3 regions of the Zoogloea sp. GDB6 genome follow, and region 2 is predicted to be linked to each of the others. Evidence: predicted binding sites of a transcription regulator. Region 2 holds the regulator's gene; each other region holds the start of a gene.
What was found. The regulator sigma-54, encoded in region 2, starts transcription at its own class of promoters, with help from an activator protein. The targets are predictions, from matches to a motif close to TGGCACGCTTNCTGCTNA.

Region 1 (10,360 bases), 330 kb from region 2:
AAGTCCTGGAGATCCACACTGGCCGATAACGTCTCCGCCACATCCGCCGGCCGGGCAAAGACAGTACGCAACACGGGGTTCTGCGACCAGGCCTGGGAATTCATCTCCACGCATGGCGGAATGCACGCCACCACCTGATCCGCATACTTCAGTGCATGGGTCACTGCCGGACATAGCCGCGAGGAGGCGTCATCCAGAAACTGCAAACGCGGATCGATGCTGCCGATAACCCGCGCCACGGCCGCCTGCAGGCGCTCGTCGCCGGCACATGACGCCGAACGCCCGCCCAGCAACCAGTCAAAAAAACCCATTTCTTCAATCCTCGATGACGCCAGCGGGAAGCATACAAACAAAAACGGGCGCCGCAGCGCCCGTTTTCGTGATGAAACGACCTACCGGAATTACTGGTGGTAAGCAGTTTCGCCGTGGGAGGTGATGTCCAGACCTTCGCGCTCTTCGTCTTCCGGCACGCGCAGGCCGATGAACATGTCGACCAGCTTGTAGGAAATGAAGGCCACGACAGCAGACCACACGACGGTGGTGCCGACGGCGGTCAGCTGAACGATGACCTGGTCGCTGATGGAGTAGGTATCGGCAGCCTTGTTGGCCACGTAGTCCCAGATGCCGACGCCGCCCAGGGACGGGGAGGCGAACACACCGGTCAGGATGGCACCGAGGATACCGCCGACGCCATGCACGCCGAACACGTCCAGGGAGTCGTCAGCACCCAGCATACGCTTCAGGCCATTGACGCCCCACAGGCAGACCACGCCAGCCAGCAGGCCGATCACGATCGCACCGACGACACCGACGAAGCCGCAGGCCGGGGTGATCGCCACCAGGCCGGCCACTGCGCCGGACGCAGCGCCCAGACCGGACGGCTTGCCCTTGATGATCCATTCAGCCAGCAACCAGGCAACAGCAGCAGCAGCGGTGGCAACCCAGGTATTCACAAAGGCCAGCGCGGCAGAGCCGTTGGCTTCCAGCGCAGAGCCGGCGTTGAAACCGAACCAGCCCACCCACAGCAGGGAGGCACCGACGATGGTCAGGGTCAGGCTGTGCGGAGCGAAGGACTCGCGACCGAAACCGACGCGCTTGCCAACCAGGAAGGCACCCACCAGGCCAGCCACGGCAGCGTTGATGTGCACCACGGTGCCACCGGCGAAGTCGAGGGCGCCCTTCTGGAACAGGAAGCCAGCCGTCGCGTTGGCGGCATCGGCCGCTTCAGCGGTGGTGTAGGCATCCGGACCCGCCCAGTACCAGACCATGTGAGCCATCGGCAGGTAGCTGAAGGTAAACCACAGCACGGAGAACAGCAGCACGGCGGAGAACTTGATGCGCTCGGCGAAGGCGCCGAGGATCAGAGCCACGGTAATGGCGGCAAAGGCACCCTGGAAGGCCACGTAGATGAACTCGGAGATGACGACACCCTTCGAGAAGGTGGCGGCGACCGAATCCGGCGTGATGCCCTTCAGCAGAACCTTGTCGAGACCGCCGAAGAAGGCGCTGCCCTCGGTAAAGGCGATCGAGTAGCCGTACAGCACCCACAGCACGCTGATCAGCGAAAACACCGTGAACACCTGCAGCAGCACGGACAGCATGTTCTTGGTACGAACTAGGCCACCATAGAACAGGGCCAGGCCGGGAACAGACATCATGATGACGAGGGCGGTAGCCACGATCAGCCAGGCGTTGTCACCCTTGTTGGGCACCGGAGCCGGTGCGGCAGCGGCGGCTTCAGCCGGTTTGGCCTCAGCAGCGGCAGCCGGCGCGGCGGCAACTGGTGCTTCGGCCGGCTTGGCGGTGGCAGCCGCCTCTGCGGGGGCGGTCACCGCGGGAGCGGCGGTCGGCGCGGCCGGAGCGTCCTTGTCCTGGGCCAGCGCATGGCCCGCAAATCCGACCGTCAGGGTCGTCAGCAGGGCAGCGAAGATTTTTTTCATGATGGGAAGCTCCCTTACAGCGCTTCGGCACCGGACTCGCCGGTACGGATGCGGATGGCTTGTTCGAGATCGAACACGAAGATCTTGCCGTCACCGATCTTGCCGGTGCTGGCAGATTTTTCGATGGCTTCGATGACCTGGTCAAGGATCTCGGTCTTGACGGCAGCCTCGATCTTCACCTTGGGCAGGAAATCGACCACGTATTCCGCGCCGCGGTACAGCTCGGTATGGCCCTTCTGACGGCCAAAGCCCTTCACCTCGGTCACCGTGATGCCTTGCACGCCAATGGCGGACAGGGCCTCACGCACTTCGTCGAGCTTGAAGGGCTTGATGATGGCAGTTACGAGTTTCATGGTTGGGTCCTCTTGCAAGGCGACCCGAACGAGCCGCCGCGCGGTTACGGGGGGAAGTTAGAACGTACGGGTGATGGTCAGCTGCACGCGGTCCTTGCCCAGATCCTTGCCGAAGGCGTTGGTGTAGAAGGCCTGGCTGGCGTTGGTGTTGATGTAGTTCAGGCCGACAACGACACCCGCCGCGATATCCTTGGTCACGCCCAGCTTGTAGTCGGTGTAGGAGGCGCCGCTGTTGTCACCGTGGATCTTCTGGCGACCGACATGGCCGATCAGGTTGAGGCCCGGGGCCAGCTCGTAAGTGGCGGTGAGGTCGAGGTAACCGGAGTTCTTGGAGTCGGTCCAGCCGAACAGGTCACTAAAGGAGTGGGAGTACTTCAAGGTCAGGAAGGTCCAGGAACCGGCGATGTAGCCTTCGATGGTGTTCGGGTTGTTGCCGTAGCCGGAACCCGGGTAGAAGTACTGCAGCAGACCCACGTCATAGCCGAAGTCGCCGACGGTGTTCTTGAAGCCGCCGTAGAAGTCCATCTCGATGCTGTTGCTGACCGTCGGGCTGCCATCGGTCAGCCAGGACACGTTGGACGCCCAGGTGCCGACGTACAGACCGCTGGAATGCGCGTAGTCGAAACCACCCTGAATGGCCGGCTTGCGATTGGTCTGACCGATACCGCGGTAGATGTACTCCGACGCCAGCGTGACGTTGCTGGTGAAGGTGTGCTCCGGAGCGGGAGCGGCATCTTCAGCGCTCGCCAGGGACGGCAGAGCGGCACAGGCTGCGATCAGGGCAGAAGCGATAACGGTCTTGCGCATGATTGGGTTCTCCTAGTATTAAAAGTTGGCTCACACGTTTTAGCAATCACCATGCCAGTTTTAAAAAACTCATTATTTCAATGGGTTGATATACAAAATGGGCTTCTGCTGCAGCGCAGAAAAAAATCATTCCGCACCACTTTGGGAGTACGCACCAATCGGGGGCGCCGTGTTGGTGCATGGGGCACGGCAACGGCCACTGGAGTCCAATGCTAAACTTGAACACAACTTGGATTTTTCCCCTTTTCCCGTGAGGAACGCTGCCATGGCCAATCCCAAAATCCTCGATGAAATCGGTTCGAAGGTTTCCGAACTCCTCGCCAACAGCCCCGCCAAGGATCTCGAAAAGAACGCCCGCGCGCTGCTAGCCAGTGGTTTCTCCAGGCTCGACCTGGTGACCCGCGAGGAATTCGACCTGCAGAAGGAAACCCTCGCCCGCTACCGCGACAAGCTGACCGAACTCGAACACCGGGTCGCCCAGCTGGAATCGGAGCTGGCATCACGTCCGCCGGCAGAGGCGGGTTGAACCTTCCCACCGTTCCGACGGTCATTCAAGGGCGCCCCCGGCGCCCTTTTTCATGCCAGCCCCAAAGCAATTACAACTCGCCATTTCGGTTTACCGGAGACATCCCTTGAAGAAGCTGCTCGCTCTGCTGGCCGTCGCCAGCGCCCCGGCATTCGCCGCCCCGGTCAGTTACACGATCGACTCCAACCACACCTACCCGCTGTTCGAAACGGACCACCTCGGCTTCTCGACCCAGCGCGGGCGCTTCAACAAGACCAGCGGCAAGATCGTCCTCGACACCGCCGCCCATCGGGGCTCGGTGGAGGTCAGCATCGACGCGAGCTCCATCGACATGGGCTTCGCCAAATGGAACGAGAACATGCGTGGCGAGGGCTTCTTCAACACCGACGCCTACCCGACGATCAGCTTCAAGGCCGAGCGCTTCAACTTCGACGGCGACAAGCCGGTGACCGCCGAAGGCAGCCTGACCCTGCTCGGCATCACCAAACCCCTGCAACTCACCCTGTCCCGCTTTCACTGTGCCCCCCACCCGCTCAACAAGCGTGAAACCTGTGGCGCCGACATCACCGCCCGCCTGAAGCGTTCTGACTTCGGCATGACCAAGAACATCCCGTCGGTCAGCGACGAGGTTCGCCTCGTGATCTCGGTCGAAGCCTACCGCGACTCTCAATGACAATGAACTAAACCCGGGGCAACACCTGGGCTAGACTGCCGGTTTATTCCAAAAAAATACGCCGTGAGTATAGCCCTTGTGACAAGCCGCGCCCTCGTCGGCCTGCTCGCCCCGGAGGTCACAGTCGAGGTGCATCTGGCCAACGGACTGCCCGCCTTCACGCTGGTCGGTCTGCCCGATGTGGAAGTCCGCGAAGCCCGCGACCGCGTGCGCGCCGCACTGCAGACCGGGCAGTTCGAGTTCCCCCAGCGGCGTATCACAGTCAACCTGGCGCCGGCCGACCTGCCAAAGGAAGGCGGTTGCTTCGACCTCCCCATTGCGCTGGGCATCCTCGCCGCCTCCGGCCAGATCCCCGCCAAGCAGCTGGACCGCTACGAGTTCGCCGGGGAACTGTCCCTCACCGGTGAACTGCGGCCGGTGCGCGGCGCACTGGCGCTGGCCCGGCAGGCCGCCCACAGCGGGCGCACGCTGATCCTGCCGATCGCCAACGCCCCCGAAGCGGCGCTGGTGCACAACGTGCAGATGCTGCCGGCGCGCAGCCTGTCGGCCGTAGCCGCCCACCTGTGCGGACACACGCTCCTCGCCCCCCACGACGGCGAGACGCTGGCGCTACCGGCGGCCTATCCCGACCTGGCCGACGTCAAGGGCCAGGCCCACGCCCGCCGGGCCCTGGAGGTTGCCGCCAGCGGCCAGCACTCCCTGCTGCTTTACGGCCCGCCGGGCACCGGAAAATCCATGCTGGCCCAACGCCTGCCCGGCCTTCTGCCACCGATGGACGACCAGGAGGCACTGGAAAGCGCAGTCGTGCAGTCCATCGAAGGCAGCTTCCGCCCCGAGCGCTGGCGCCAGCGTCCCCTGAGAACGCCCCACCACACTTCGTCGACGGCGGCCTTGGTCGGTGGCGGCGGCACGCCCCGTCCAGGCGAGATCAGCCTCGCCCACAACGGAGTACTCTACCTCGACGAACTGCCCGAGTTCGATCGCCGCGTGCTCGAGGCCCTGCGCGAACCGCTGGAAAGCGGCCACATCACGATTTCCCGCGCCGCCCGCCGGGCGGAGTTTCCGGCCCGCTTCCAGCTCGTCGCCGCAATGAACCCCTGCCCCTGCGGCTACCACGGCCATCCGGACGGCCGCTGCCGGTGTACGCCGGAGCAAGTCCGGCGTTATCGCCAGCGCCTGTCCGGCCCGCTGCTGGACCGCATCGACCTGGTGCTGGAAGTGCCGGCCCTGTCTGTTTCCGAACTGCAAACCACAGCCGGCGGCGAAAGCTCGGCGGTGGTGCGGGAACGGGTCGCCCGGGCGTGGGCCATCCAGCAGGCTCGACAAGGCATGCCCAACGCACGCCTCGACGCGGCCGGTGTCGACCGCTGGTGCCGGCCGGATGCTACCGCCGACGCGCTGCTGCGCACCGCCATCGAACGCCTGGGCCTGTCGGCGCGCGCCTACCATCGCATCCTGAAAGTGGCGCGTACAATCGCCGACATGAACGGCACCGACAATATCGGCGCCCCCCACGTGGCCGAAGCGGTACAGAGCCGCCGCGGCCCGGGGGAATTCAGCTGAACACGAACAGGAGTCTCCCTTGGCATCGACCCTCTCTTCCGGCCTCCCCCGCGCCAGGAACTGGCGCCTGTGGCTCGCCGGTTTCCTCGTCCTGGTGGTGGCCCTCGCCGCCGGCTACACCTGGCTGACCCTCAACTGGAGCTATTCATCCGGCGAACGGGCAGGCTACGTGCAGAAGTTTTCCCAGAAGGGCTGGCTGTGCAAGACCTGGGAGGGAGAACTGGCGATCGTCGCGATTCCCGGCAGCCTGCCGGAGATCTTCAAGTTCACCGTACGCGACGACAACGTCGCCACCGCCATCAACACGGAGATGGGCAAACGGGTCGCACTCTCCTACGAACAGCATGTGGGCATCCCGTCCACCTGCTTCGGTGAAACCGGTTACTACGTCACCAAGATCCACGCCGTCGAGTAAAGCACCTCATCCCATGCCCTATGCCCAGTTGGCGGCGCTGCTCGCAGCGCTCGCCACTGTCGGTCCGTTCTCGATCGACACCTATCTCCCGGCCCTGCAAGCCATCGGCGCCGACCTGCACGTCAGCCCCGTCGAAGTCCAGCAGACCCTCACCGCCTACATGCTGCCGATGGGCGCGATGGTGCTGTGGCATGGCGCCCTGTCCGACGCCTACGGGCGCAAGCGCGTGATCGTCATCTCGATGCTGCTGTTCACGCTGGCCTCGCTGGTCTGCGTGTTCGCTGGCGGCATCCAGACCCTGTTGCTCGGCCGCGGGCTGCAGGGCATCAGCGCTGGCGCCGGCATGGTGGTCGGCCGCGCAGTGGTGCGCGACCTGATGGAAGGCCCGCGCGCCCAGCGCATGATGAGCCATGTCAGCATGGCCTTCGCCCTCGGCCCGGCCATCGCCCCCATCCTCGGCGGCTGGATTTACAGCACCTTCGGCTGGCGCGCGGTATTCGTCTTCCTGGCCTTGCTGGGCCTCATGCTGGCCAGCCTGTGTGCGTGGAAGCTGCCGGAAACCCATCCGCCGGCGGCCCGCCACCCGCTCCATCCGGGTCCGCTGGCGCGACGCTACGCGCAGGTCTTCCGCACACCGGGCTTCCTGCTGCTGACCTTCGCCGTCGGCCTCAACTTCAACGGCTTCTTCATCTACGTGCTGTCGGCACCAGTGTTCCTGATGCGCCACCTGCACTTGCCGGAAACCGGGTTCGGATGGTTCTTCATCCCCTGTGTGCTGGGCATGATGGGCGGCTCGGCGCTGTCAGCGCGGCTGGCCGGGAGGCTGTCGCAGGCGCGCACCATAGCCCTCGGCTATGGAGTGATGATTACCGCGGCCGTGTTCAACCTGGGGCTGTCCTTCCTGATACCCGCCGGCCTGCCCCACTCGGTGGTGCCGATCGCCCTCTACAACTTCGGCATGGCCATTGCGATGCCGAGCCTGACGCTGCTGGCGCTGGACCACTTCCCGGCCCAGCGCGGCGTCGCGTCGAGCTGTCAGAGCTTCCTGCAGATGCTGGTCAGCGCCGGCGCCGCTGGCGTGCTGGCCCCCGCCCTGTGGAACACGGTGCCGGGGCTGGCAAGCGGCGCGGCAGGCTGCCTGCTGCTCGGCATGGGGTGCTTCCTGCTGTGGTGGCATTTCTACCATCGCAACAGCCGTGCAGCCGCGGCACAGCCCCTCGAAGCGGCAAGCTCCGACGAGCCCTAGCCGAAACGGGGCGCTCAGCCCTTGGCCAGCTCCCGCTCGGCCCAGAACAGCGCCGTGATGGTCTTGGCGTCGGTGATGCGGCCATCGAAAACCGCCTCGCGGGCCTCCTCCAGGCTGAGGGTCAGGATTTCCAGGAACTCCCCGTCATCCCAGGCGTGGCCGACATGCTCCAGGCCAGTGGCCAGGAAAATCTCGATGCGCTCGTTGGAGTAGCCGATGCACGGGTGCATGACGCCCAGGTAGCGCCACTGCTCGGAGACGTAACCGGTTTCCTCCTGCAGTTCGCGGCGGGCGCAGTCGAGGATGTCCTCGTCCGGATCGAGCTTGCCGGCCGGCAGTTCCAGGAAGGCGCGCCCCACCGGGTAACGGAACTGGCGCTCGAAAACCAGGCGACCATCCGCCAGCACCGGGATCACCACCACCGCCCCCGGGTGCTTGATGTACTCACGTACCCCGTCCTTGCCGTCAGGCAGGCGCACTTGGTCCCGGTAAACCTTCAGCAGGCGCCCCTCGAACACCACCTCTGACGACAACTGCGCTTCGTGCAGCGGATCCGACATCCCACTCTCCTTCTCGCTCAAGCAAATTCGATAAGAGCCGAAGCATGGCATCCCGGACATGGAGCTGACCAGCCCATCCGGCATAATCGGAGCCGTTTCCTTCTCTCCGCCTGCAAGTGCCCACGTCCTTTCCCCGCCTGCGCGACCACCTGCTCGACCCCAGCGGCGGCCTGGTGTACCACCTGCGCGCAAGGCGGCAGCGCCACCGGAACTGGGCAGCCTTCCATGCCGCGGTGGCCGGCTGGCTCGATGGATGGCGTATCGCCGAGAAGGAATTGGTCATCGTCGGCCCGAATGCGGGTTATGCGCTGCCGGGCGGCTTCCTGAGCCGTTTCGATGGCGTCGTCGCGCTGGAACCCGATCCCCTCGCCCGCCACCTGCTGGCCCGCCGCCACGACGCGACGGCGCTGCGCTTCGACCGGCTGGACAGCCTGCGCACGCCGGACGGCCTGGCATGGCTGGCCGCACGCTTCCCGCACGCGGCCTTCCTGTTCTCCAACGTGCTCGGCCAGATCAGCGCGCCAGCGGAGGATTGGTCCGCACTGCTCCAGCGCCACCTGGCCGGACGCACCTGGGCGAGCTACCACGATGTGATCTCGACCCTCACCGCACCGAGCTACCGGGACACGCTGACGATCACGGAAACGGAAAGCCTGGAGACAACGCTGGCGCGCTTCTGGCCGGGCCAGGCCCTCACGGTGACGGACCATGCAACCTTCCGCCTCAGCGGCACCGGCCCCTTCGCCTATGCGCCATGGCCGATAACCGGCACCCGCTGGCACCTCGTCGAATGGGTCGCCCACCGGGCCCAGGATCAGGCCCAGGTATTGACGCGGCTACCCGACGACGCGTGCCCGCCGGCGACGCTCCGGTAGAGGGCGCTGGCCGGGTCGTCGTTGCTGCCGCTGCTCGCCGTGCTATGGGTCTTCTGGGCGGATGCATCCGTCAGTTCAATGCGCGCCTCGGTCGCCATCTGCTCGGCCCGCGCGGCGACGCTGCGGTCCTGCGCCGACGGGTCGGCGGGCGCCAGTGCCGATGCGCGGACCTGCTCAGCCTTGCGCAGGGTGTCCTGCGGAGTTCGCCCCGGCGAGACATCGATGCTGACCTCGCCGCCGCTGGCGTAGCGCTTGCCGTCCGGTCCGGTCTCGTAGGTGTAGCTGGCCCCGCTGGTGACGACGCCGGCCCCGGCGGCGATATGGGCCAGCTCGTGGGCGCGCACGGCTCGATCCTGCTGCTGCAGCTTGGCTACAACACGCTGATCCGACTCGCTGAGCTTGCCATTCGTCGTCGCCCCCGCAGCGGTAGAAGAGGACGCACTAGCCCGCGCCTTGGCTTGGGCAGCCAGGACCTGGCCGAGGACCGCAAAAGAGGACGAACCGATGGACGGAACGGACATGGGTGACACGAATGGAACCCCCGTCTCCAAAGACTAGACGGCAAAGCCCTCCACGTCAGCCCCTATCCATCACTCCCCCAGGTAGGCAGCGCGCACCTTGGGATCAGCCAGCAGCTCGGCACCCGAACCGCTGAGGGTAATACGCCCGGACTCCATCACATAAGCCCGCTGGGAAAACTCCAGCGCCAGATTGGCATTCTGCTCGACCAGCAGGATCGTCACCCCCTCGGCGGCCACCGAGCGGATCACCTCGAAGATCTTCTCCACCACCAGCGGCGCAAGCCCCATCGACGGCTCGTCCAGCAACAGCAGCTTGGGCCGCGACAGCAGCGCACGGCCGATGGCCACCATCTGCTGCTCGCCGCCGGACAGGGTGCCGGCCACCTGGGCCAGGCGCTCCTTGACCCGCGGCAGCATGCCGAAGATGCGCTCCATGTCGGCCTCGACGGCGTCCGTGTCGCGCCGGCAGTAGGCGCCCATGCGCAGGTTCTCCTCGACGGTCAGGCGCGTGAAGATGCCACGCCCTTCCGGCACCAGGGCCAATCCCTTGCGCAGGCGTTTATGGGCCGGCAGCTTGTCGATGGCCTCGCCGGCGTAGCGGATCTCCCCGCCGGCGGTGCCGAGGGTGCCGGCGATGGCGTTCAGCGTGGTGGTCTTGCCGGCGCCGTTGGCCCCGATCAGGGACACCAGTTCGCCCTTCGCCAGTTCCAGGCTGATGCCCTTCACCGCCTCGATGGCGCCGTAGGCGACCTTGGTGTCGCGCAGCTGGAGGATCGGCGTGTTTGCGTCGCTCATGCCGCCGCTCCCGTCTTGTGGGTACCGTGCCCGCCGAGGTAGGCGGAAATCACGGCATCGTTCTTCTGCACCTCAGCGGGCACGTC
Region 2 (10,360 bases):
CATGTTCTTCGGAGGCAAGATGAAGGGAATGCCACCGAAGCTGGTCAGCGACGATGGGCAGAATGTGGTGATCCGGCCGTTGGCTTACTGTTCTGAGAAGGACATCGAGCGTTTCGCCCGTGGCATGGAGTACCCGATCATCCCGTGCAACCTGTGCGGTAGCCAGGAGAATGCGCAACGCAAGCAGATCAAGGCCATGCTGCGTGACTGGGATGAGCGTTTTCCGGGGCGCATCGTGTCGATTGCCACCGCCATGAAAAACGTCGTGCCATCCCACATGGCGGATGCCGAATTGTTCGACTTCCGTAACGTGTCGCGAGACACCCAGGTCGAGCAGGGCGACATCGTTTTCGATAAACCGGAATTGCCGGTCCATCCGGAGGGGGCGGCAGCCATCCCGATCGGAATCTGGAAGAGCTGATGTCATGAACCATTGCATTGCCCTGGCCGGAGACCGTGTGGTCCGGGCCAACTTTTTTCCGCCAGGTGCGGATTACGGAGTCGTTCAGCATGCCTGATCGCGCCAAGGCGCCCTGCCTCCTCCTTGCCGAAATTGCCGGCGGCATTCTCCTTGCCGAAAAGCTGGGTGAGGCCGAGGCGGCCTATGCGGTCGAACGCAGTCTGAATCGTATGTCACGCTGCGCCGAGGCCTATCAGGCCATCGGCTTCGCGGTCAAGAAGGCATCGCTGGTTGCGCACTTTCTGGATGCGGATGCAGCCTTGTTGGCCGCGCGGGAGATGCGTGAGCGGGTGCGAGCCCTGCCGCCGATGAGGGGTATCAAGCTCATGCTCAAAGCCGGGGTGGTGCTGGAAACAGAAGCCGATGGGCTGGGGCTGGAGGCTGAAAAGCTGGCTGTGCTGCTGGTCGAAAGTCATGTTCCCGACAGTATCGCGGTATCGGAAAACCTGGGGCGGGTATTGACGCCGTCCCTGCGCCGCATGTTGGGACAGGCCAGCGATGGTGCAGGCGAAATGCCCATTCCCGTTCTCGAACTGGGGGAGGCTCCACCGCCCACGCCTGCCGAGCTGCGCCATGAGGCACTACAGGCTCATAAACACATGCGAATCAGTTATCGTGGGCGCAGTTGGGTGATCGATGTGGCCCGCCCGGCCTTGCTGTTCGGGCGTGATACCGGTAACGATATTGTGATCACCGATCCGCGGGTATCGCGTCAGCATGCCCGTCTCGAGCTTCGTAATGGGTTGTTCTATCTGGCCGATTCGAGCACCAACGGCACCTTCTTGCTCGAGGAGGGTAGCCCTGAACACTGCGTCAAGCGCGAGGAGTTCATCCTCGGCGAAAAGGGGCACATCGGCTGCGGGTTTTCCGTCGGCGACAATATGTCGGATGTAGTGGCGTTCGCCCTTGGGTGATGCTGCTGGAGGCGTGCCGGATCACATGACCAAGGGCCGCGATTGCGGCCCTTGGTCCATGCATGAAGCCTGTGCGGCGATTCAGTCCTTCAGGCGGCCCCTCATGAACTTCTTGCGCTCGTCGCTCTTCTTGTCCTTGGCGGAGGCCTTGCATTCCTTCATCTTGTCACTCCTCGCATGGACGGTTTGGCGGTGCTGCGCGTGCGCCATAAACGTACTGTGAGACCCGCAGTGGACGGCGGAGAGGCACGCCGATGCGTCGTTTGCGCCAAGTCGTGGAGTTGCGGCGGCTAAAAGCCGCTTTCTTCCATCGCGCGTCGCTGGCGGTCGACGAATTCCTGCGTCGAGTCGATGCCGCGCAGCAGTAGGATCGTCGAACGCACGGCCGCTTCGAGCAGCACGGCGAGGTTGCGGCCGGCCGCAACCGGCAGCACGACACGGCGTACCGGCACGCCGAGGATGGGCTGCTGTTCGCCGTCGAGGGTCAGGCGCAGCGGGTCTTCCTGGCCCGGCTGGCGGCGTTGCAGGTGGACCACCAGCTTGAGCTTCATCTTCCGCCGGCAGGCCGTCTCGCCGAAGATCGTGCGGATGTTGAGGATGCCGAGGCCGCGCACCTCGATGACGTCCTGCAGCAGTTCGGGGCAGCGTCCTTCCAGTACGGTCGGGGCGATGCGCGAGAACTCGACGATGTCGTCAGCCACCAGGCCGTGGCCGCGGGAGATCAGTTCCAGCGCCAGTTCCGACTTGCCGGCACCTGAGTCGCCGGTGATGAACACACCGAGGCCCAGTACGTCCATCAGCACCCCGTGCAGCGCGACCCTTTCGGCCAGCTGGCGCGACAGGTAGCTGCGCAGCAGGTCGATGACATTGGCGGACGGCAGCGGGCTGGCGAAGAGGGCGATGTCCTCGTTTGCGCACAGCGTGCGGATGATGCTCGGGATCTCCTCGTCGTCGGCGACGATGAGTGCCGGCGGGGCGTAGGAAAGGATCTCCCTGACGTGGTGGATGACCTTCTCGCGGGTCTGGCGGCGGGCCCAGGCCATCTCGGAGGAGCCGAGGATCTGCAGGCGGTCCGGGTGGATCAGGTTGAGGTGGCCGACCATGTCGGCAGGCCAGATGCGGTCTTCGGAGACCGAAATACGGGTCGCCAGGCTGCCGCAGATGTGGCGCAGCCGCAGGCGCTCCAGATTGTCGTCAAACAGCCGGCTGACCGTCGTCTGACGCATGGCTGCCCCATTGGGCGAAAAGGGTGTGGGCCGCCTGGGCATCGGGCGCGCTCATCAATTGTTCTCGGAAGCTGCGGTCGCTGAACATCTGAGCCAGTTCGGACAGCAGTTGAAGATGGTGTTCGTTGGCCTGCTCGGGCACCAGCAGCACGAACAGCATCGATACGGGACGTCCGTCGGGGGCGTCGAAGGGAACGGGGTCGGCGAGGCGGATGAAGGCACCCAGCGCCTCCTTGAGGCCCTTGATGCGGCCGTGGGGAATGGCGATGCCCTGGCCGAGGCCGGTCGAGCCGAGCTTCTCGCGGGCAAACAGGCTGTCGAAGACGGTGCTGCGGCCGATGCCGTGGTTGTTCTCGAACAGCAGGCCGGCTTGCTCGAAAGCGCGCTTCTTGCTGCTCGCCTCGAGCCCGACGACCACGTTGGTCGGCGGCAGAAGTTTGGCGATGAGGTTCATGCGAGGACTCTCCCGTGTGCGGAACGGTCCGACACAGGTTGCCGGTGAAAGGCGATTCAGGAAGATCCGGAGGCGGAGGCCGCCGGGGCCGTTGTGTCAATTGGGGCGCATTATAGCCACAACGGTCCCGGGGAAAAGCGTATTACTTAGCGCCGGGAATCAGGACTCGGCGAGGTGCTGCTTCAGGGAGTCGTGACCGTGGTCGCTGGTCTTGTCCTTGTACTTCAGGACCTGACGGTCGAGCTTGTCAATCAGCCCGTCGATGGCTGCGTACATGTCGGCATCTTCGTTCTCGACGTAGATGTCCTTGCCGCGCACGTGCACGGTGACTTCGGCCTTCTGACGCAGCTTTTCCACCGAGAGGATCACGCCGACGCTGGTGACGTTGTCGAAGTGACGGATCACGCGGTCCAGCTTGCTCGTAACGTACTCGCGGATGGCCGGCGTAACTTCGACGTGATGCCCCGTGATGTTGAGGTTCATGGTTGCTACCTTTCTGTCAGATGGTTTTGCGCAGACTGACCGGCGGAATATCGAGGGACTCGCGGTATTTTGCAATTGTCCGACGCGCCACGACGATACCCTGCTGGCCCAACAACTCGGCAATCTTGGCGTCGGACAAGGGTTTCTTCTTGTCTTCCGCTCCCACGAGCTGGCGAATCAGCGCCCGAATCGCCGTCGAGGAAGCAGCCCCACCGCTGTCGGTGGCAACGTGACTGCCGAAAAAATACTTGAACTCGAAAATGCCCCGCGGTGTGGCCATGTACTTTTGGGTGGTCACCCGCGAAACGGTGGATTCGTGTAGATCCAGCTGTTCGGCAATTTCCCGCAGGGTCAGCGGTCGCATTGCCACATCGCCATAATCGAAGAACTGGCGCTGGCGGTCAACGATCGCTTGCGAAACCCGCTGGATGGTGTCGAAACGCTGTTGCACGTTCTTGATCAGCCAGCGTGCTTCCTGCAGGTGGCTGGACAGGGAGCCGCTGGCGCCGCGGTTGTCGCGCAGGATCTGGGCATACAGCTGATTGATGCGCAGGCGTGGCATCGCGTCCGGATTGAGGCTGACGACCCAGTTGTTGCGCATCTTGCGGACCACCACGTCGGGGACCACGTAGCGGGTGTCGGCCTGGGAGAACTGGGCGCCGGGGCGCGGGTTGAGGCCGAGGATCAGCGCGTGGGCCTCGCGCAGCGTGTCGTCGCTGCAGCGCAGTGCGCGCTTGATCTTCAGGAAGTCGCGGGCGGCCAGCAGTTCGAGATGTTCGCTGACGATGGCGATGGCCAGGTCTCGGGCTTCGCTGGGGGGCTGGGTATGCAGTTGCAGGGCCAGGCACTGGCCCACGTCCTGGGCGCCGATGCCGGCCGGGTCCAGGCTCTGGATCTGGCGCAGCGCGATCTTGAGGTCGTCGAGCTCGATTTCCAGCTCTGGCGGCAACAGCGGCAGCAGATCGGCCAGGTCCTGGCTGAGGTAGCCGTCGTCGTCGAGGGCCTCGATGAGGAAGCGCACCAGCGCCCGATCCCGGTCGGACAGCGGGGTCAGCGCAACCTGGGCGTCCAGGTGGTCGCGCAAGGACGGCACCGCGGCCTGGAACTCCTGGAAGTCGGTCTCGTCATCGTCGTCGCGTTGCCCGCCACTACCCGCCGCAGCCCATTCACCGGCTTCGCCGCTACCGTCGAAATCGTGATCCGGTTCGCGCTCGCGTTCCGCCTCCCGGGATTGCTCCTGCTCGCGCTCGTGGGCGGCTTCGCTGCCCGCTGGCGCCACAGGGCCGGGTGCCTCGACGCGGCTCGAGCCGAGATCGCCCTCGGGCTCCTCCCGTTCGAGCATGGGGTTCTCCAGGAGGATCTTCTCGATCTCCTGGTTGAGTTCGAGGGTCAACAACTGCAGCAGCTTGATGGACTGCTGCAGCTGGGGCGTCAGCGCGAGATGCTGGGAGAGTTTGAGCTGGAGGCTGGGCTTCATGAGTCGTATCGGGCCTCAGAGCCTGAAGTGCTCGCCGAGGTACACCTGGCGAACCTGTTCGTTGTGAACGATCTCGTCCGGGCGGCCACTGGCCAGTACTTCGCCGGCGTTGATGATGAAGGCACGGTCGCAGATGCCGAGGGTTTCACGGACGTTGTGGTCGGTGATCAACACACCGATCCCCCTGTCCTTCAGGAAACGGATGATCTTCTGGATGTCGATGACGGCGATCGGATCGACGCCGGCAAAGGGTTCATCCAGCAGGATCAGGCGCGGATCGGTGGCTAGCGCGCGGGCGATCTCGCAGCGCCGGCGTTCGCCGCCGGATAGGGAGATCGCAGTGCTGTCGCGCAGGTGTTCGATGCCCAGCTCGTTCAGCAGCTCGTCGAGGCGGCTGGCGATCTGCGCCTTGGAGAGGCTCTGCAGTTCAAGCACTGCCTGGATGTTCTCGGCCACCGTCAGCTTGCGGAAGACGCTCATCTCCTGCGGCAGGTAGGACAGCCCGAGGCGAGCTCGCTGGTGGATCGGGCGATGGGTCAGCACCTCGTCGTCGAGGGTGATCTCACCGCCGTCGGCGGCCACCAGACCGACGATCATGTAGAAGCAGGTGGTCTTGCCGGCGCCGTTGGGACCGAGCAGACCGACCACCTCGCCGCTGCCGACGTTGAAGGAGACGTCGTGAACGACCGTGCGGGCCTTGTACTTCTTGCGCAGGTTGCTGACTTTAAGCAGGCTCATCGCCGGGGTGTTCTTTCAGGACTCTACGAATGATTTCGGTGGAAAAGCCGCGACCTTGAAGGAATCTCGCCTGCCGTGCCCATTCTCGCGCGTCTGCGGGCAGAGTGGCGAATTTTCGGCGGTGGATGTCGCGCGCTCGTTCGAGTTCGCTCTCGGCGGTGTTTTCCTCGATGGCGTCGCCGATCAGTTCGGAGGATACCCCGCGGCGGCTCAGTTCCAGTTTCAGACGGGCGGCGCCGAAGCGGCTGGCCTTGGAGCGTACGTAGGCGTCGGCGAAACGGGCATCGGACAGCAGGCCGAGGTCCACGAGGCGGTCGAGCTCGGCATCGACCTCCTCGGGGCTGCCGAGCGCGCCGAGCTTGCGCGCCAGCTCCGCGCGGGAGTGTTCCCGCTGGGCCAGGCAGCGCAGTGCGCGCTCATGCAGGCTTGCAGCCATCGGCGTGCCGTCCGGGGCCGCTGCGTCAGGCCGTCGCTGCGGCTGCCGGAGCCACCGCTGCCATCTCGGGCAGGCCGACCGCCACGCGGATCTTGTTTTCGATCTCGCGGGCGATGTGCGGGTTGGTCTTCAGGAACTCGCGGGCGTTGTCCTTGCCCTGGCCGATCTTCTCGCCGTTGTAGGCGTACCAGGCGCCGGACTTGTCGACGAACTTGTGCTGGACGCCCAGATCGATGATCTCGCCTTCGCGGGAGGTGCCCTCGCCGTACAGGATGTCGAACAGGGTTTCGCGGAACGGCGGGGCGACCTTGTTCTTGACGACCTTGACCTTGGTCTCGGAGCCGATCACCTCGTCGTTCTTCTTGATGGTGCCGATGCGGCGGATGTCCATGCGCACGGACGCGTAGAACTTGAGCGCGTTGCCGCCGGTGGTGGTTTCCGGGCTGCCGAACATCACACCGATCTTCATGCGGATCTGGTTGATGAAGATGACCAGCGTGTTGGTGCGCTTGATGTTGGCGGTGAGCTTGCGCAGGGCCTGGGACATCAGGCGGGCCTGCAGGCCGGGCAGCTGGTCGCCCATTTCGCCTTCGATTTCGGCCTTGGGCGTGAGAGCTGCGACGGAGTCGATGATGACCACGTCCACACCGCCGGAACGCACCAGCATGTCGGCGATCTCGAGGGCCTGTTCGCCGGTGTCCGGCTGGGAGATCAGCAGGTCGCCGATATTGACGCCGAGCTTCTGGGCGTAGGTAACGTCGAGCGCGTGTTCGGCGTCGATGAAGGCGGCGGTACCGCCGAGCTTCTGCATCTCGGCAACGACCTGGAGGGTCAGCGTGGTCTTGCCGGAGGATTCGGGACCATAGATCTCGACAACCCGGCCACGGGGCAGGCCGCCGATGCCGAGGGCGATGTCGAGGCCCAGGGAGCCGGTGGACACGGTCTGGATGTCGCTTTCGACCTCGCCGTCACCGAGGCGCATGATCGAGCCTTTGCCGAACTGCTTTTCGATCTGCGAAAGGGCAGCGGCGAGGGCCTTGGCCTTGTTGTCATCCATTTGTCTTGATCCTTGTGATAAGGGTTTTGGAGATTATGGCACAGAGTTTGCGTAGGAGTGGACGCAGGTGCCGCAGCAAATTTTCGCCACGAGGCATGTGGCGATGCTGGTATTTTATACAGTCGTTGGCGGGCGTCCAGCGAAATTGCTGAGCAATATTGCAATCTGCATGCCAGATGACTTTTTTGATGCCGCGCGTGCCGGCGTCGGAGATCTTCAGCGGTAGCGGCGGAGTAGTTCTTCGAGGGCGAAGACGACGGCCTGGCGGCGCACCGCTTCCCGGTCGCCGTCGAAGTGGCAGGTGGCGGTCTGGGCTGCCTCGCCGCTGCGGATCCAGCCGAAGCAGACGGTGCCGACGGGTTTTTCCGGGGAGCCGCCGGTGGGGCCGGCGATGCCCGAGATCGACAGGGCCAGGTCGGCCTCGGCGCGTTCCAGCGTGCCGCTGGCCATCGCCGCCGTGGTCTGTTCGCTGACCGCGCCGTAACGCGCCAGGGTCATCGGCGAGACGCCGAGCAGCGCGCACTTGGCGTCGTTGGAGTAGGTAATGAAGCCGCAGTCGAACCAGGCCGAACTGCCGGCCGTGGCGGTGACCACTTCGGCGACCCAGCCGCCGGTGCACGATTCGGCGCTGGCGAGCCGCCAGCCCTTGGCCTGCAGATGCTCGCCGACGAGGCGGGACAGGGTTTCCAGTTGCGCGTCCATCAGCCGATGATCCTCATCAGGATGGCCAGCACCAGCAGCGAATAGCCGGCGGCCAGCAGGTCGTCGAGCATCACGCCGAAGCCGCCGCGGGTGCGTTCGTCCACCCAGCGGATCGGCGGCGGCTTGACGATGTCGAAAAAGCGGAAGGTCACGAAGGCGGCGGCCTGCCAGGCCAGCGTGGCGGGGGTCAGCCACAGCACCAGCCAGATCGCGACGATTTCGTCCCACACGATGCTGCCGTGGTCGGCAACGCCGAGAGCCCGGCCAGTGCGTTCGCAGGCCAGCACGCCGAACAGGAAGCAGGCCACCAGCAGCGCGGCGAACATCGCGTCGGACAGCGGCGCCGACACGAAGGGGAACAGGGCCCACCCGGCCAGCGTGCCGAAGGTGCCGGGAGCCTTCGGTGCCAGCCCGGAGCCGAAGCCGAGGGCCACGAAATGGGCCGGATCGGAAACCAGGAAGCGCGGTGTGGGCTTCATGTGCTGCGGCCGAAGTGGTCGTAGCCGCTGGCCCGCGCCGGTCGCAACTGGCCGTCGCGGGTGCGTAGCGAGAGTTGTTCGGTCTGCGCCGTGATGTGGCCGATGCGGTGCAGCGGCAACCCCAGACTTTGCGAAATGGCCTCGATGTCGCCGCGGCGGTCGGCCGGCGCGGTGAACAGCAGTTCGTAGTCGTCACCGCCGGCGCTACAGGCGGTGAAGGCCCGCGCTGCGTCGCCGCAGGCGTCGGTCAGTGTGCTGAGGGGCAGCCTGGCCTCGTCGATCTCGGCGCCGACGCGGGATAGTTCGAGGATGTGGCTCAGGTCGCCGAACAGGCCGTCGGAGACGTCCAGCATCGCGTTGGCGAGCCCGCGCAGGGCAAGGCCAAGGGTGACCCGCGGCTGCGGCCGTTGCAGCGCGGCCAGGCAGTCGTCGCGGTAGGCCTTGGCCAGGCGGATCTCGCCGCGCAGGTCGGCGAGGCCGAGGGCTGCACGGCCCGGTGCGCCGGACACCCACAGGTCGTCGCCGGGGCGGGCGCCGGAGCGGGTGATGGCGGTGCCGGTCGGGACTTCACCGAAGATCGTCGGGCACAGGTTGAGTGGCCCGCGCGTGGTGTCGCCACCGATCGCGTCGATGCCGAAGGCCTCGCAGCAGGCGAAGAAGCCGCGTGCGAAGGCGGCGATCCACGCCTCGTCGGCGTTCGGCAGGCTGGCCGCCAGGACCACCCAGCGCGGCTCGGCGCCCATCGCGGCGATGTCGGAGACATTCACCGCGAGGGTCTTCCAGCCGAGGTCTTCCGGGTCGGTGTCGGCGAAGAAATGCGTGCCGGCCACCAGCATGTCGGTGGAGATGGCCAGCTGCATGCCGGCCCGGGGCCGGATCAGCGCCGCGTCGTCGCCCACCGCCAGGTCGGTGTGGCGGGCGGGACGCGTGAAGTGCCGGCGGATCAGGGCGAATTCGGAGGGCATCGCGCAGGGACGGTCCGGCGGCGGGGCCGGATCAGTTCGACTTGTCGTTGTTGCGGGGGGCGCGACGCTGCTGGGCGTTGGCTTCCACCTCGTCGGCCCGCACGCGGGCAGCGAGCTTGTCGAGCACGCCATTGACGAACTTGTGGCCGTCGGTGCCGCCGTAGCCCTTGGCCAGCTCGATGGCCTCGTTGATGATCACGCGGTAGGGCGTTTCCGGGCGATGCACCAGCTCGAAGGTGGCCATCAGCAGGATGCCGCGCTCGATCGGGGACAGCTCGTTGAGGGGGCGCTCGATGTAGGGGGCGAAGGCCACCTGCAGGTCCGGCGCATTGCCGATGGTGCCGCGCAAGAGGCCGAGGAAGAGGTCGCGGTCGCACTTGTCGAAACCGCCCACTTCGCCCATCTGGCTTTCGATGGAGGTCAGCGAGGACTGGCTCAGCAGCCACTGGTAGATACCCTGCAGCGCGAATTCGCGGGCGCGGCGGCGGGGGGACTTGTTCGGCGTGCTCATGCCAGCGCCTTCAGCAGACGGGCCATCTCGACGGCGGCCTGAGCGCAGTCGGCACCCTTCACTTGCATGCGGGCCAGCGCCTGGTCGTCGTCCTCGGTGGTGAGGATGCCGTTGGCGATGGGCACGCCGGTGTCCAGCGTGACGCGGGTGAGGCCGGCGCCCTGCTCGTTGGAGACCAGCTCGAAGTGGTAGGTCTCGCCGCGGATCACCGCGCCGAGGGCCACCAGCGCGTCGTAGCGGCCGCTCTTGGCCATGACCTGCAGGGTCAGCGGGGCTTCGAGGGCGCCGGGCACGGTGGCGATGGTGATCGCATCGGGGGCGACGCCAAGGCGCAGCAACTCGGCGGTACAGGAAGACAGCAGGCCTTCGCAGACGTCGATGTTGAAGCGGCACATGACGATGCCGACGCGGAGGCCCTGACCGTCGAGGTTCGGGGCGATTTCGGGAATGTTGTCGTA
Region 3 (10,360 bases), 2.4 Mb from region 2:
TACTTTCTGGAACCCACTGCCACGCCTCCCCAACCTGATCCCGTTTCGCGTCGTATCCGGCGTGCCGCAAGGCCTGAGGGCCTGTGGCAACCGCAATCCTGGGCCGGTCGTCGCAACGTGAGGCCGGACCCGCTGCACCCTTTGGCATAGCGCTTGCCATTTCCTCCCCATACGGCAGCCGCACTGTGCTGGCTGCCGAGCCCAGCGGGAGCCCCACCATGACCAGTCTCATTCTCGGATCCGCCTTCATCTCGCGCCTGTGTTCGGCGCTGTCTTCACGGTCCGCGCCCCTCCTCCCTGCCCGTGCCGTGGTTGCCGACGGGGCCACGGTGGGTGGACTGTGCCTGGAGCGTGTCACCGTCCAGCGTGGGCAGCGGCAAGTCCTCACCGACGTTTCCATGCCGATCCTGGAAGGTGGTGTGACCGCCATTGTCGGTCCGTCCGGCGCCGGCAAGACGACCCTGCTCGGCGTGCTCAACGGCCTCATCCGGCCGGCGGCCGGGCAGCTCACGCTGAACGGAATGGGTTGCCTGTCGTCGCCGGAAACCCTGCAGATCCACAGACGGCGGACTGCCACGGTGTTCCAGGAACACGCCCTGATCGACCGCCTCAGCGCGCTGAACAACGTATTGCTCGGCCTGGCCGATCGCCGTCATCCCCTCAGCCCCCTGCCCTGGCCTGCCGAGCTTCAGGAACAGGCTGCAGCCGCACTAAGGGAGGTCGGCCTGCTGCGCCACGCCCATGCACGCGTGGCAAATCTCAGCGGCGGCGAACGCCAGCGAATCGGCATTGCGCGTGCAATGGTGCGGCAGCCGCGCCTGCTGCTCGGCGACGAACCCTTTTCGGCACTGGACTCCGGGCTCGCGGCGTCGCTCGGCAATCTGCTCAAGGGGTATGCGCAGGCATCGGGCGTCACCGTCGTGCTCGTCCTGCACCAACTGGACATGGCCCGCCGCCTGGCCGATCGCATCGTCGGATTGCGGGATGGCCGGATCTGCTTCGACGGTCCAGCAACGGACTTCGATCTCGCGGTACAGCAACAGCTCTTTACATCCACGCCTTCCCTCTCTGGAGAACCGAAATGATCAAGCTCATTCACGGGGCACGTCTTCTGTGCGCCCTCATCCTCCTGTGCATCGGCATTTCCGCCGGTGCTGCCGATACCGCCGCGCGCCCCGACAAACTGGTGCTCGGCCTGCTGCCGGGGGAATCCGCGCCCACGGTGATGCGCCTGAACGAAGCCCTGCGGGCCCATCTTGAAAAGCGCCTGGGCCTACCCGTGGAGCTGATGGTCGGTGCGAGCTACGCCGCTACCGGCGAAGCCCTGCGTTTCGGGCGCATCGACATCGCCTATCTCGGGCCAGTCACCTACATCCTGCAAAGCCGGCGGGCCAGGCTGGAGCCGTTCGCCCGACCGTCCCATCCGCAGGTCGGCCCGTCCTTCCAGGCTGTGATCATCGTCCCGCAGGACAGCCCCGCGCATGCGCTCGCCGACCTCAAGGGCAAGGACGTCGCCTTCGGCGACCCGGCCTCGACCTCAGGCACCTGGGTGCCGCGCTACCAGTTGCTCGATGCCGGCCTGGTAGCCGGCCGCGATTACACGCTGCGCGTCCTTGGCGCCCACGATGCGGTCGCGCTGGCGGTGGCCAACAAACAGGTTGCCGCCGGTGGCCTGTCCCTGCCGATCTACCAGCGTCTGCTGAAGGAAGGGCGCATCGATGCGTCGCGCGTGCGCATCCTGGCCGAGTCCCCGGCTATCCCGGAATACATGTGGACCTTCCGCGAAGGACTCCCCCCGGCGCTGAAGGACGAGATCCGCCAGGCCTTCCTCGACATGCGGGATAGCGCGGCCCTGGCAGTGTTCCGTGCCGAGGCCTTCGTGCCGGCCGCCGACGGTGATGTGGACAAGGTCCGCGGCTGGATCGAGGCGATCCGGAAGAGCTCCCCCGACGCCGTTCCGTCCCCCCGCTGACATCATGCAAGCCCAACGCTCAATCCCGCTCCGGGATATCGATCCTGCCATCGACGCCGTGCTGCGCAGTGCCCACCAGCAACGCCGGCGCACGCGGGCCGTCGTCAGCCTGCTGGCTTGCGCCGTCGTACTCCTGGCGGCCATCGGCGGCGCCTTCGACCTGCCCCGTTACCGCAACACGCTGTCCACCATCGCTCAGCTGCTGGGGGATGCCTGCCCGCCGGACTTCAGCCGCTGGCCCCGATGGGGGCAACCGCTGCTGGACACGCTGAGCATGAGCGTCGCCGGCACCTGCTTCGGGCTGCTCGCGGCCATTCCGCTGGGCGCGCTGGCCGCCCGCAACATCGCGCCGGGCTGGCTTGGTGGCCCTGTACGCCTGGCCCTCAACGCCATTCGCTCCATCCCCGGGTTGGTGTGGGGAATCATGTTCGTCGCGGCAGTGGGCTTCGGCCCGCTACCGGGCATCCTGGCTCTTGCCAGCCATTCCACGGGCATGCTCGGCAAGTTCTGCGCTGAGATCCTCGAACATGTGGACGCCGCGCCCGGCAATGCGCTGCGCGCCCAGGGCGTTTCACCGCTGGGCGTGTTGCGCTTCTCGGTGCTGCCGCAAATCCTGCCGCGCCTGGTGGACGTCACCCTGTACCGCTGGGAGCACAACCTGCGCGCTGCTACGACCCTGGGTGTCGTCGGCGCCGGCGGGATCGGGCTGGAGATCGTCACCGCCTTCCATCTCTTTGAATACCGGGAGGCCAGCGCGCTGATCCTGCTGCTGCTCGGCCTGGTTTCGGTGATCAACATCCTCGGTGGCCGCCTGCGCCGCCACTTTCTCGACGGACTCGCACAGCCATGAGCACGCCCTTGCGCTGCGGCCTGCTGCCCGGCGAGTCGCCTCCTGTCGTACTGGCGCGCAATGCGCCATTGCAAGCCTATCTCGAGGAGCAGTTAGCGATGCCCGTCGAGCTGATCGTCGGCGAAACCTATGCCGCCACCGGTGAGGCACTTCGCGCCGGCCGGCTCGATATCGCCTACCTGGGGCCCGTCACTTACATCCTGCAGAGCCGTAAGGCCGAGCTGGAGCCCTTTGCGCGGCCGACTCACGCCGGCAGTACCGGTCCCACCTTCCAGGCCGTCATCGTCGTCCCCCACGCCAGCCCGGCTACCAGCCTCCACGACCTGCGGGGCAAGGAGATCGCGCTGGGCGACCTGGCCTCCACGTCGGGTAGCTGGGTGCCCCGCCACCTGCTACTGGAGGCGGGACTGGTCGCCGAGCGGGACTACCGCCGGCGGCATTTCGGCGGCCACGACCGGGTGGCCAGCGCCGTGGCCGAAATGCGCGTCCCGGCTGGTGGCATGAGCAAGGAGGTCTACACGCGGCTGCTCGGCGAGGGGCTCATTCTGCCGAACAGCTTGCGGGTGCTGGCCACATCCCGGTCGATCCCTGAATACATGTGGACCTTCCGCGCCGGGCTCGACCCTTACCTGAAGGAAGACCTGCGCCAGGCCTTCGTCCGTCTGCGCCTGCCCGCGCCTTTGCACGCCTATCGCGCTGACGCCTTCATCCCGGCTGTGGATGCGGACGTAGACCGGGTTCGCCAGTGGATGGAGGACATCCTGCAGGCGCGCCTCGTCCCCGGCGGCGCGCCGCTGGCCTTCGGCGAGCCCGGCCTGGATGCGCGGACGGCCTCCCCTTTCAGCTGTCCCTTCACCAACGCTTCACAACCGGAGATCCATCCATGTCCGTAGATTCCGCCGTGTCCTATATCCGCCGCATGCGTTCCGACGCCGATTTCCGCGAGGCCGTGCAAGCCCTGTCCGAGGATGAACCGGCCTCCTGGGCTTTCCTCAAGGAAAGCGGCTACGCGTTCTCCATGGACGAGTTCCGCCTCGCCCAGGATGAGATTTACAAGGAGTACGGCATCACGCCGATGTAGTCGTTGTCGTTGCGCCCATGCTGGGTGCAGCAAAGCGAAGGGCCCGCTCCGGGAGGAACGGGCCCTTCGCTTACTGGACTTCGCCGGAAAAGGAGGCGGACCTCAGCGCGGCGGCGTGCCGAACAGGGTCACTTCCAGTTCCAGCACCGCCTTCACCACTTCGCCATGGCGTTCGTCGGCGGTCGAGGCATCGCCCAGGCCGGCACGCTCCATCCAGACGCGTGCCTGCTCCAGGGTTTGCCGGGCCTCCCTTTCCGCCTGGGCCAGCAGCGTCATGCTGCCGAACTTGCGGGCGCCCTTCAGGCGATTAATCGCATTCTGCAGACCACGGGTCTTCATCGTCGTCTCCTCAGCAGGTTTCGGCGTATTCGGCCGGAGCCTCCACGCCCAGAGCGCGACGCATCCACAAGGGCGGACGCTCCAGCATGCGCTGCACGTATTCGACGACCTCGGTGATGTCCCGGCTGTTCTCCATTTTCACCGGATAGACGCCCATGTTCTTGACCGTCACTGCGTGCAGATCGGACAAGCCCTTGCTGAACAGGATCGCGCAGCCGCGCACCGCCTCGATGCGGGCCGTCATGTGCTCCGCGCTGGCGCCGCCGCTCGGGTCGCCCATCGAACAGCCCATGCCGCCGCCGGGCCCCTTGCCACCATTGCCCTTCCCAGCCGCCGTACCGCGGAACTGGACGCTGTCGACGAACTCGCCGCGCTGCAGGCCGACTTCGTAGATGACGAGCTGGCGTGCGGCAGCGAAGTTGGCATTGACCTGCAGCAGGTCGTTGGTGGCGATGGCGATCCTGAGCAAACCGTTCTTTTCCATGATGGGCTCCTAGAGGTTGGGGACGATGTGAGGGACGGGTCAGGTCATCGGCAGGCCGACGACATTCACTTCGCGTCCGAAGCGGGCCCGGAAGCGTTCCGGCAGGTGCACGCCGTCGGCAGTGCGGGCGCGCCACAGGGGCAGCCGGTTCAGGGGCAGGCGACCGTCCTTGAGCGCCTCCACGGGGATGATGTGCAGCACGTTGTCGAAGACGAGGTAGAAGTCCACCGGGTAGCGCGCCGGATCGGCAAAGCGCTTGCCGATCTCGATGCACAGCAGCTCCCCATCGATGCGGAAGGCCGGATTGTCGTTGTCGAAACGGAAATGCCGGTTCATCGGCAGGGTCTGGTTGAACTGGTAGAGAATGCGGTCCTCGTCGTTGAAACCCTTGATCTCGGTGACGATGTCGGTGAAGTACTGGACCAGCATGGCCTCGACGTAGGCCTGCCCATGGGGCTGGTTGAAGGAATCCAGATAGAACAGCACGAAGGATTCGAGCAGTTCCAGCCCCATCGTGGACAGGGTGATGAACTGGGCGCAGCGTCCATGCACGCAGCGGATGCGCACCAGGCCGTCGTCCAGCTCGATGTGACCGTCCGGCAAGGCCCACGCCAGATGGCAGATGCGCAGGATGCGGTAGACCTCCGCCACAATCTTCTCCAGCGTGCTGTGCCTGGGCAGGGCCTGGTATTTCTTCCAGCTGGGCAGGTCCTCGATGTGCGGATGGGCCGAGGTCAGCAACCCTTCGAGCAACGAAAAGGCCATTTCCGTGGCCAGCAGCCCCGGAAGCTGCGGGTGGCTGTCGGCCTCCGTGGAGCCGAAGGAGAGTTTCTTCTTCTTGCTGCAGAACTCCACCTGGCGATACTCGGGCAGGTGGTGGCGGCGGCCGAAACAGGCGGCGAAGTCCTTCGCCAGATCGTCGTGCGAGAGCATCGGGGCGTCTCCGCGGTGGGTTGAGGGCGGAAACGGGGCCGGGCCCCGTTCCATTCCAGCCGGTTCCGCCTGCGCAGAACCGGCGCCTGACTAAGCCGTGGCCGGATTACCAGGTGTTCAGGATCCACTCACGATCCCTGGTGTACTCCATGTGCGCAAACATCGCGTTGGCAATGGACTCCGCCAGCTCCATCGCGCCCTTGTAGCCCACCGTGGGCTTGCGGTAGAGGCCCGCCCGATCGAAGGTCGGGAAGCCGACCCGGACCATCGGGATGTTGGCGTCGATGGCGATGTAGCGGCCCTTCGAGTGCCCCATGATCAGATCGAGCTTCACCTCGCCCTTGGCGATCTTCTTCTCCAGATCCCACAGGTCGGCGTTATGGATGATCTCCATGTCGAAGTGGGCGGAGGCCTTGAGCTCGGCGATGCGCGGGTCCTTCTTGTACTTGCTGCCCTGGTCGTCGCCGATCAGCAGCAGCACCGGCTCCAGCTCCACTTCCATGCAGAACTGGGCGAGGCCCAGCACCAGATCGGGGTGGCCGAAGATGGCAACCTTCTTGTTGGCGAAGAACATGTGGGCCAGGTCGGCCAGCGCATCGAGGGCGATACCGCGCTCGCGCACCAGCGATTCGGGGATGTCCTTACCGGTGATCTCGCTGATCTTGCGCAGCATGTCATCGGTGTTTTTGATGCCGTAGGGCGTGTTCACCAGGTTGTGCGGGACCTCGAAGGCATCCTTCAGGTATTCGCCGGTGGTCGCACCTTCGTAGCGAGCCAGGGACACCGTCGCAACGGCATTGGCGCTTTCCTGGATGTCCTCGACGGTGGTGCGGCCGTGGGTGTCGATGACCTTGTTGGGCATCATCGGCGAATCGAAGTCTTCGGTATCCACCAGCATGTTGGCGTCGACGCCCATCTCCTTCATGTAGTACTTGAGGAGCGTGATGTCGCCCGGATTGACCCAGCCGGGGATCAGATTGAGCTTGCCGTTCGGCGTGCCCTTGGTCTTGGCGATGGTCTTCACCATCGACTTCAGGCACTCCGCGTAGCCGCTCACGTGGCTACCCTTGAAGCTGGGCGTATGCACCGGCGCCAGGTAGATGTGGCGATCCGGGAACTCGGCCTTGAGGGCCCGGTTGCAGTTGTTGATGGTGCCTTCGATGTCGTCGCCGATCACTTCCGTCGAGCAGGTGGTGATGATCGGGATGACGCGCAGGTTCGGGTAGCGTTTGGCCAGCACCATCACGCCCTCCTCCACCCGCTTGGTGCCGCCGAACACTGCCGACTCTTCGTGCAGCGAGGTGGAAGCGATGTCGAAGTTCTCCTTGAAATGCTGGGCGAACAGCAGGCGCACGAACATCGTGCAGCCCTGGCCACCATGGACCAGCGGGATGCAGTCCTTGACGCCGATTCCGGCGAACTGGGCGCCGGCCGGCTGGCAGTCGTACATCGGGTTGATGATGCCGCCCCGGTCCTTCGGGACGAGTTTCACTTCGGCCGGCTTCACGGCGGCCGTATCACATGCACTCATGAGAATTCCCCTTGGCTGCGGGCAGGTGCCGAGGCCCCCGCCCGGTGATGCTCAATAAAGGTGGTGATTGAGTTCGCGGTTGGTGGAACGGGCGATCGTGGTGTCGAGCAGGCGGGCCTTGAGGCTCTCCATCACCTGGGTGATCTCGGCCTCGCCGGCTTCGCGCACCCACGGATAGCGCTCCCGCAGGTCGTCGGCCATGATCCGGCCGTCGGCGTAGTGCAGGCGCTCCATCGGCGTGTCGCGCTTGGGCGGCTTGCCGGTGAGCAAGGCCGTGGCCTGATCGACGACGCCGTGGATGTTTTCGGTGCGGTCCCAGGTACGGGAGAAGAACTGCCACAGGCAGCGCTCTTCCGTGTAGCTGAAGACGTCCTCGAGCTTGTCGTCCAACATCACGCAGCCTCCCGCAGGATCACCGGCGTGCTCTGGGCCTTGTCGCGGATATCGACGCCAGCCAGGTGACGCAGGGGGTTGTAGACCGCGTTGTAGGTGTCGCGGGCCAGATTCACGAAGCCCTCGAAACCCATGTACGGGCCGTTGTGGTAGCCGTGGCCATTCACGTACGGGATGTGCAGTTTCTTGACCAGCTCGCCAACCCGCGGGCCGGTGAAGATCACGTCCGGCTTGACCAAGTCGATGATCTCGAAGAATTCCAGCTCGTTGCCATCGTCGATGTAATAGGTGCCTTCGCGGCCGCGGGCGATGACCTTCTCGAAATCCTCCTCATGGCCGAACTTGGACGACATGGCCACCACCTGGATGCCTAGATCGTCCTCCACCGACTTGGTCCAGTGCCACAGGCGCGGCCCGCCGGTCCAGATCGCCATCTTCTTGCCCTGCAGGCGTTCCTTGTACCAGTCGAGCTTGGGCTTCCACTTGGCTTCCTCCTCGGCGATCAGCGCCTCGCCGCGTTCCTCGATGCCGAAGAAGGCGCAGATCTTGCGGATGCCCTCGGCCATGTAGCTGAAGCCCCAGGAGTCGATGTCGAGGCGCGGAATGCCGTAGCGCTTCTTCAGCTCGTTGGCGATGTAGCCGGACGAGCGGGCGCAGTTCACCACGTTGAGCTTGGCCTGGTGCATGCAGCGCAGGTCGTCGTAGGTGCCGTTGCCGGTGAAGTGGGCGACCACCTGGATGCCGAGCTTGTCCCAGTAGGTCTGCAGCAGCTGGGTGTCGCCCTGGATGTTGAAGTCGCCGATGAAGTTCATCGTGTATTCGCTGGTGATCTCCTTCTCCAGCGTCTCGACCTTCTCGTTGATCCAGCCGATATTGAGCACATGGTGGCCCTTGGACTGGGACACGCCGGAGAAGCCCGGACATTCAACGGTGAAGATGTCCACGTCCGGCCGCTCCTTCATGACCTTCTTGGCCACCGCCTTGATGTCGTCGCCGATCAGCGCCGTCGGGCAGGTGGTGTAGACGATCATCCGCTTGATGTCCGGCATCTCGTCGAAGGCCTCGTTCATGCTCTGCTCGAGGCGCTTTTCGCCGCCGAACACGATGTGGCTTTCCTTCATGTCGGTGGACCACACGTACTTCATGTTGAAGTGGCCGTTGTCTGTCGGGTAGCGCTTGGTGTGCCAGGTGTCGTAGGCGCAGCCGAGCGGGCCGTGGATCATCTGGATGGTGTCCTTCAGCACACCGCCGATCACCAGCTTGGCGCCGCAGAAGGCGCAACCGCGCTCGGACAGGGTGCCGGGAATCGTCGCCGCGTTGGCAATCGGCAGGTATTCACGGGTGTCCTCATCGGGCGCCTTGAGGTAGATGTGTTTCTGGCGCTCGGGAATGTCCTTGTCGCATTCGAGCAGGACCATGGGCATGGCATTTCTCCTTGCAATTGATTCCGGGCTGGCCGGAGTGGAAACGAAAAAGCATTTCGATCGGGAAGGCAATTCCATTTAGCATCGAGCGTGCCATGCACGCCTTAATCAATTTCATGAAATTGGATTTGCAATAAAATCAATGCATTGGGTGGTTATATAGTGAGTCTTCATTTCCAATTCCGCCTTTTGTGACCTCAAATCCGTTCGCCCGCGTACCATGCGCAATTCGATGTTCGCGATTGTGCGTGGGCGCCTCTGGCCCTGAATAAGAAAGACCCGTCGCGCCAATTCCGGCGGGACGGGTCTTCGATATGAGCTATAGGGAAATCGCTATTGCAGGCTCGATCCGCAATGGAGGACCAGCGGTCTTGGCCTTTCAAGCCTTCCGGCTTTGACGAGCCAGGGCGGCGGCGTGCCCTGCAGAACTTCCTGGATCCGATCCAAGGCCCAGCGCGCGGCCATCGGGCTTCCGTAACCCAGTGGATGAACACCGAGGCGCATGAGGCGCGCCACATTGGATGTACCCACGCCGACGGTCAGCAGCAGGTGGCAATCGGCAATGCACTCCGCCCGCCATCGATTGCCGTCGTCGGTTGCCTTCGCGGCCGCTGTGCCGCGCACGTCGATCAGCCGCGTTTCCGTCGCGCTCAGCTGGAAGACAAGAAAGCGCAGACAAGTGTTGAAGAAGCCGTCCAGTTGCAGCCCCGAATCGGACGCAACGGCGATGCGGACGGAGCCCGGCATGTCGCCGTCCTCATAACGCTGGATCGGCGGGATCGTGGTGTCGATGATGTTCACGGACGCCCGGTCCGTCAGGAATGCGAGGGCTTCCCGCAACTGCGGGCGCGGCACCTGCAGCAGTACGCCGCCGGGTGCGGCCCGCAATTGCGCCACCGTCAGCGAGCGGAGCTTGCGGTCGGTCAGCGGAAACCCCAGCAGCGCAATCAGTGCCTGCACCACGTCGGCCACCGCCACGCCGGGTAGCACCCTTGCAGCCAGGCCGATACGCAGCGCGAGGTCCGCCGAGAGTCTGGACGTCATGCTGCGGTCCCTACACCGGAGTGATGGCGCCGGACGCGCATTCGGCAAGACAGGCTGGATCGCCATCGCATTCGGTACAGGTTTCGGGGTTGATGGAATAGATGCCGCTCTTCTTCAGTACCGAGCGGGTCGGGCAGACCGGCTTGCAGTCGCCGCACAGGCTGCACGCATCCGGATCGATCATCATGGCCATGGCGAACTCCAGGCGGAGGTCCGGCAGGTGTCGGGGCCGAGAGGCCGCGCACCTGCCGGACCCGGTGAATGAAACGTCGTCGTCAGGCGACGGCCAGTTCTGCGGCGGTCTTGCCA

Region 1: AC1PQG_RS01885 (TorF family putative porin) is a predicted target of sigma-54. The motif match lies at 3,140-3,157, and genes of this name have one in related genera.
Region 3: vnfD (nitrogenase vanadium-iron protein, alpha chain) is a predicted target of sigma-54. The motif match lies at 9,086-9,103, and genes of this name have one in related genera.

Annotation. Positions count from the first base shown of each region.
Region 1 covers NZ_CM161497.1:397,748-408,107, reverse strand. The annotation lists gene AC1PQG_RS01900 (hypothetical protein) at 1-311, opposite strand, end outside; gene amt (ammonium transporter) at 402-1,940, opposite strand; gene glnK (P-II family nitrogen regulator) at 1,955-2,293, opposite strand; gene AC1PQG_RS01885 (TorF family putative porin) at 2,351-3,100, opposite strand; gene AC1PQG_RS01880 (accessory factor UbiK family protein) at 3,366-3,626, shown strand; gene AC1PQG_RS01875 (YceI family protein) at 3,733-4,299, shown strand; gene AC1PQG_RS01870 (YifB family Mg chelatase-like AAA ATPase) at 4,363-5,862, shown strand; gene AC1PQG_RS01865 (hypothetical protein) at 5,882-6,277, shown strand; gene AC1PQG_RS01860 (multidrug effflux MFS transporter) at 6,291-7,523, shown strand; gene AC1PQG_RS01855 (NUDIX domain-containing protein) at 7,538-8,083, opposite strand; gene AC1PQG_RS01850 (hypothetical protein) at 8,200-8,958, shown strand; gene AC1PQG_RS01845 (putative metalloprotease CJM1_0395 family protein) at 8,898-9,479, opposite strand; gene AC1PQG_RS01840 (ABC transporter ATP-binding protein) at 9,549-10,274, opposite strand; gene AC1PQG_RS01835 (ABC transporter ATP-binding protein) at 10,271-10,360, opposite strand, start outside.
Region 2 covers NZ_CM161497.1:66,972-77,331, forward strand. The annotation lists gene ttcA (tRNA 2-thiocytidine(32) synthetase TtcA) at 1-421, shown strand, start outside; gene AC1PQG_RS00300 (FHA domain-containing protein) at 511-1,374, shown strand; gene AC1PQG_RS00305 (PsiF family protein) at 1,456-1,584, opposite strand; gene hprK (HPr(Ser) kinase/phosphatase) at 1,665-2,600, opposite strand; gene ptsN (PTS IIA-like nitrogen regulatory protein PtsN) at 2,569-3,054, opposite strand; gene hpf (ribosome hibernation-promoting factor, HPF/YfiA family) at 3,214-3,537, opposite strand; gene AC1PQG_RS00325 (RNA polymerase factor sigma-54) at 3,554-5,014, opposite strand; gene lptB (LPS export ABC transporter ATP-binding protein) at 5,030-5,752, opposite strand; gene recX (recombination regulator RecX) at 5,739-6,188, opposite strand; gene recA (recombinase RecA) at 6,214-7,245, opposite strand; gene pncC (nicotinamide-nucleotide amidase) at 7,462-7,947, opposite strand; gene AC1PQG_RS00350 (phosphatidylglycerophosphatase A family protein) at 7,947-8,426, opposite strand; gene thiL (thiamine-phosphate kinase) at 8,423-9,391, opposite strand; gene nusB (transcription antitermination factor NusB) at 9,423-9,902, opposite strand; gene ribH (6,7-dimethyl-8-ribityllumazine synthase) at 9,899-10,360, opposite strand, start outside.
Region 3 covers NZ_CM161497.1:2,513,121-2,523,480, reverse strand. The annotation lists gene AC1PQG_RS11380 (phosphonate ABC transporter ATP-binding protein) at 219-1,085, shown strand; gene phnD (phosphate/phosphite/phosphonate ABC transporter substrate-binding protein) at 1,082-1,972, shown strand; gene phnE (phosphonate ABC transporter, permease protein PhnE) at 1,977-2,822, shown strand; gene phnD (phosphate/phosphite/phosphonate ABC transporter substrate-binding protein) at 2,819-3,715, shown strand; gene AC1PQG_RS11360 (Nif11-like leader peptide family natural product precursor) at 3,706-3,903, shown strand; gene AC1PQG_RS11355 (hypothetical protein) at 4,006-4,242, opposite strand; gene AC1PQG_RS11350 (NifB/NifX family molybdenum-iron cluster-binding protein) at 4,253-4,726, opposite strand; gene AC1PQG_RS11345 (hypothetical protein) at 4,766-5,659, opposite strand; gene vnfK (V-containing nitrogenase subunit beta) at 5,766-7,190, opposite strand; gene vnfG (V-containing nitrogenase subunit delta) at 7,242-7,583, opposite strand; gene vnfD (nitrogenase vanadium-iron protein, alpha chain) at 7,583-9,007, opposite strand; gene AC1PQG_RS11325 (dinitrogenase iron-molybdenum cofactor N-terminal domain-containing protein) at 9,341-10,051, opposite strand; gene AC1PQG_RS11320 (4Fe-4S dicluster domain-containing protein) at 10,062-10,244, opposite strand; gene nifH (nitrogenase iron protein) at 10,327-10,360, opposite strand, start outside.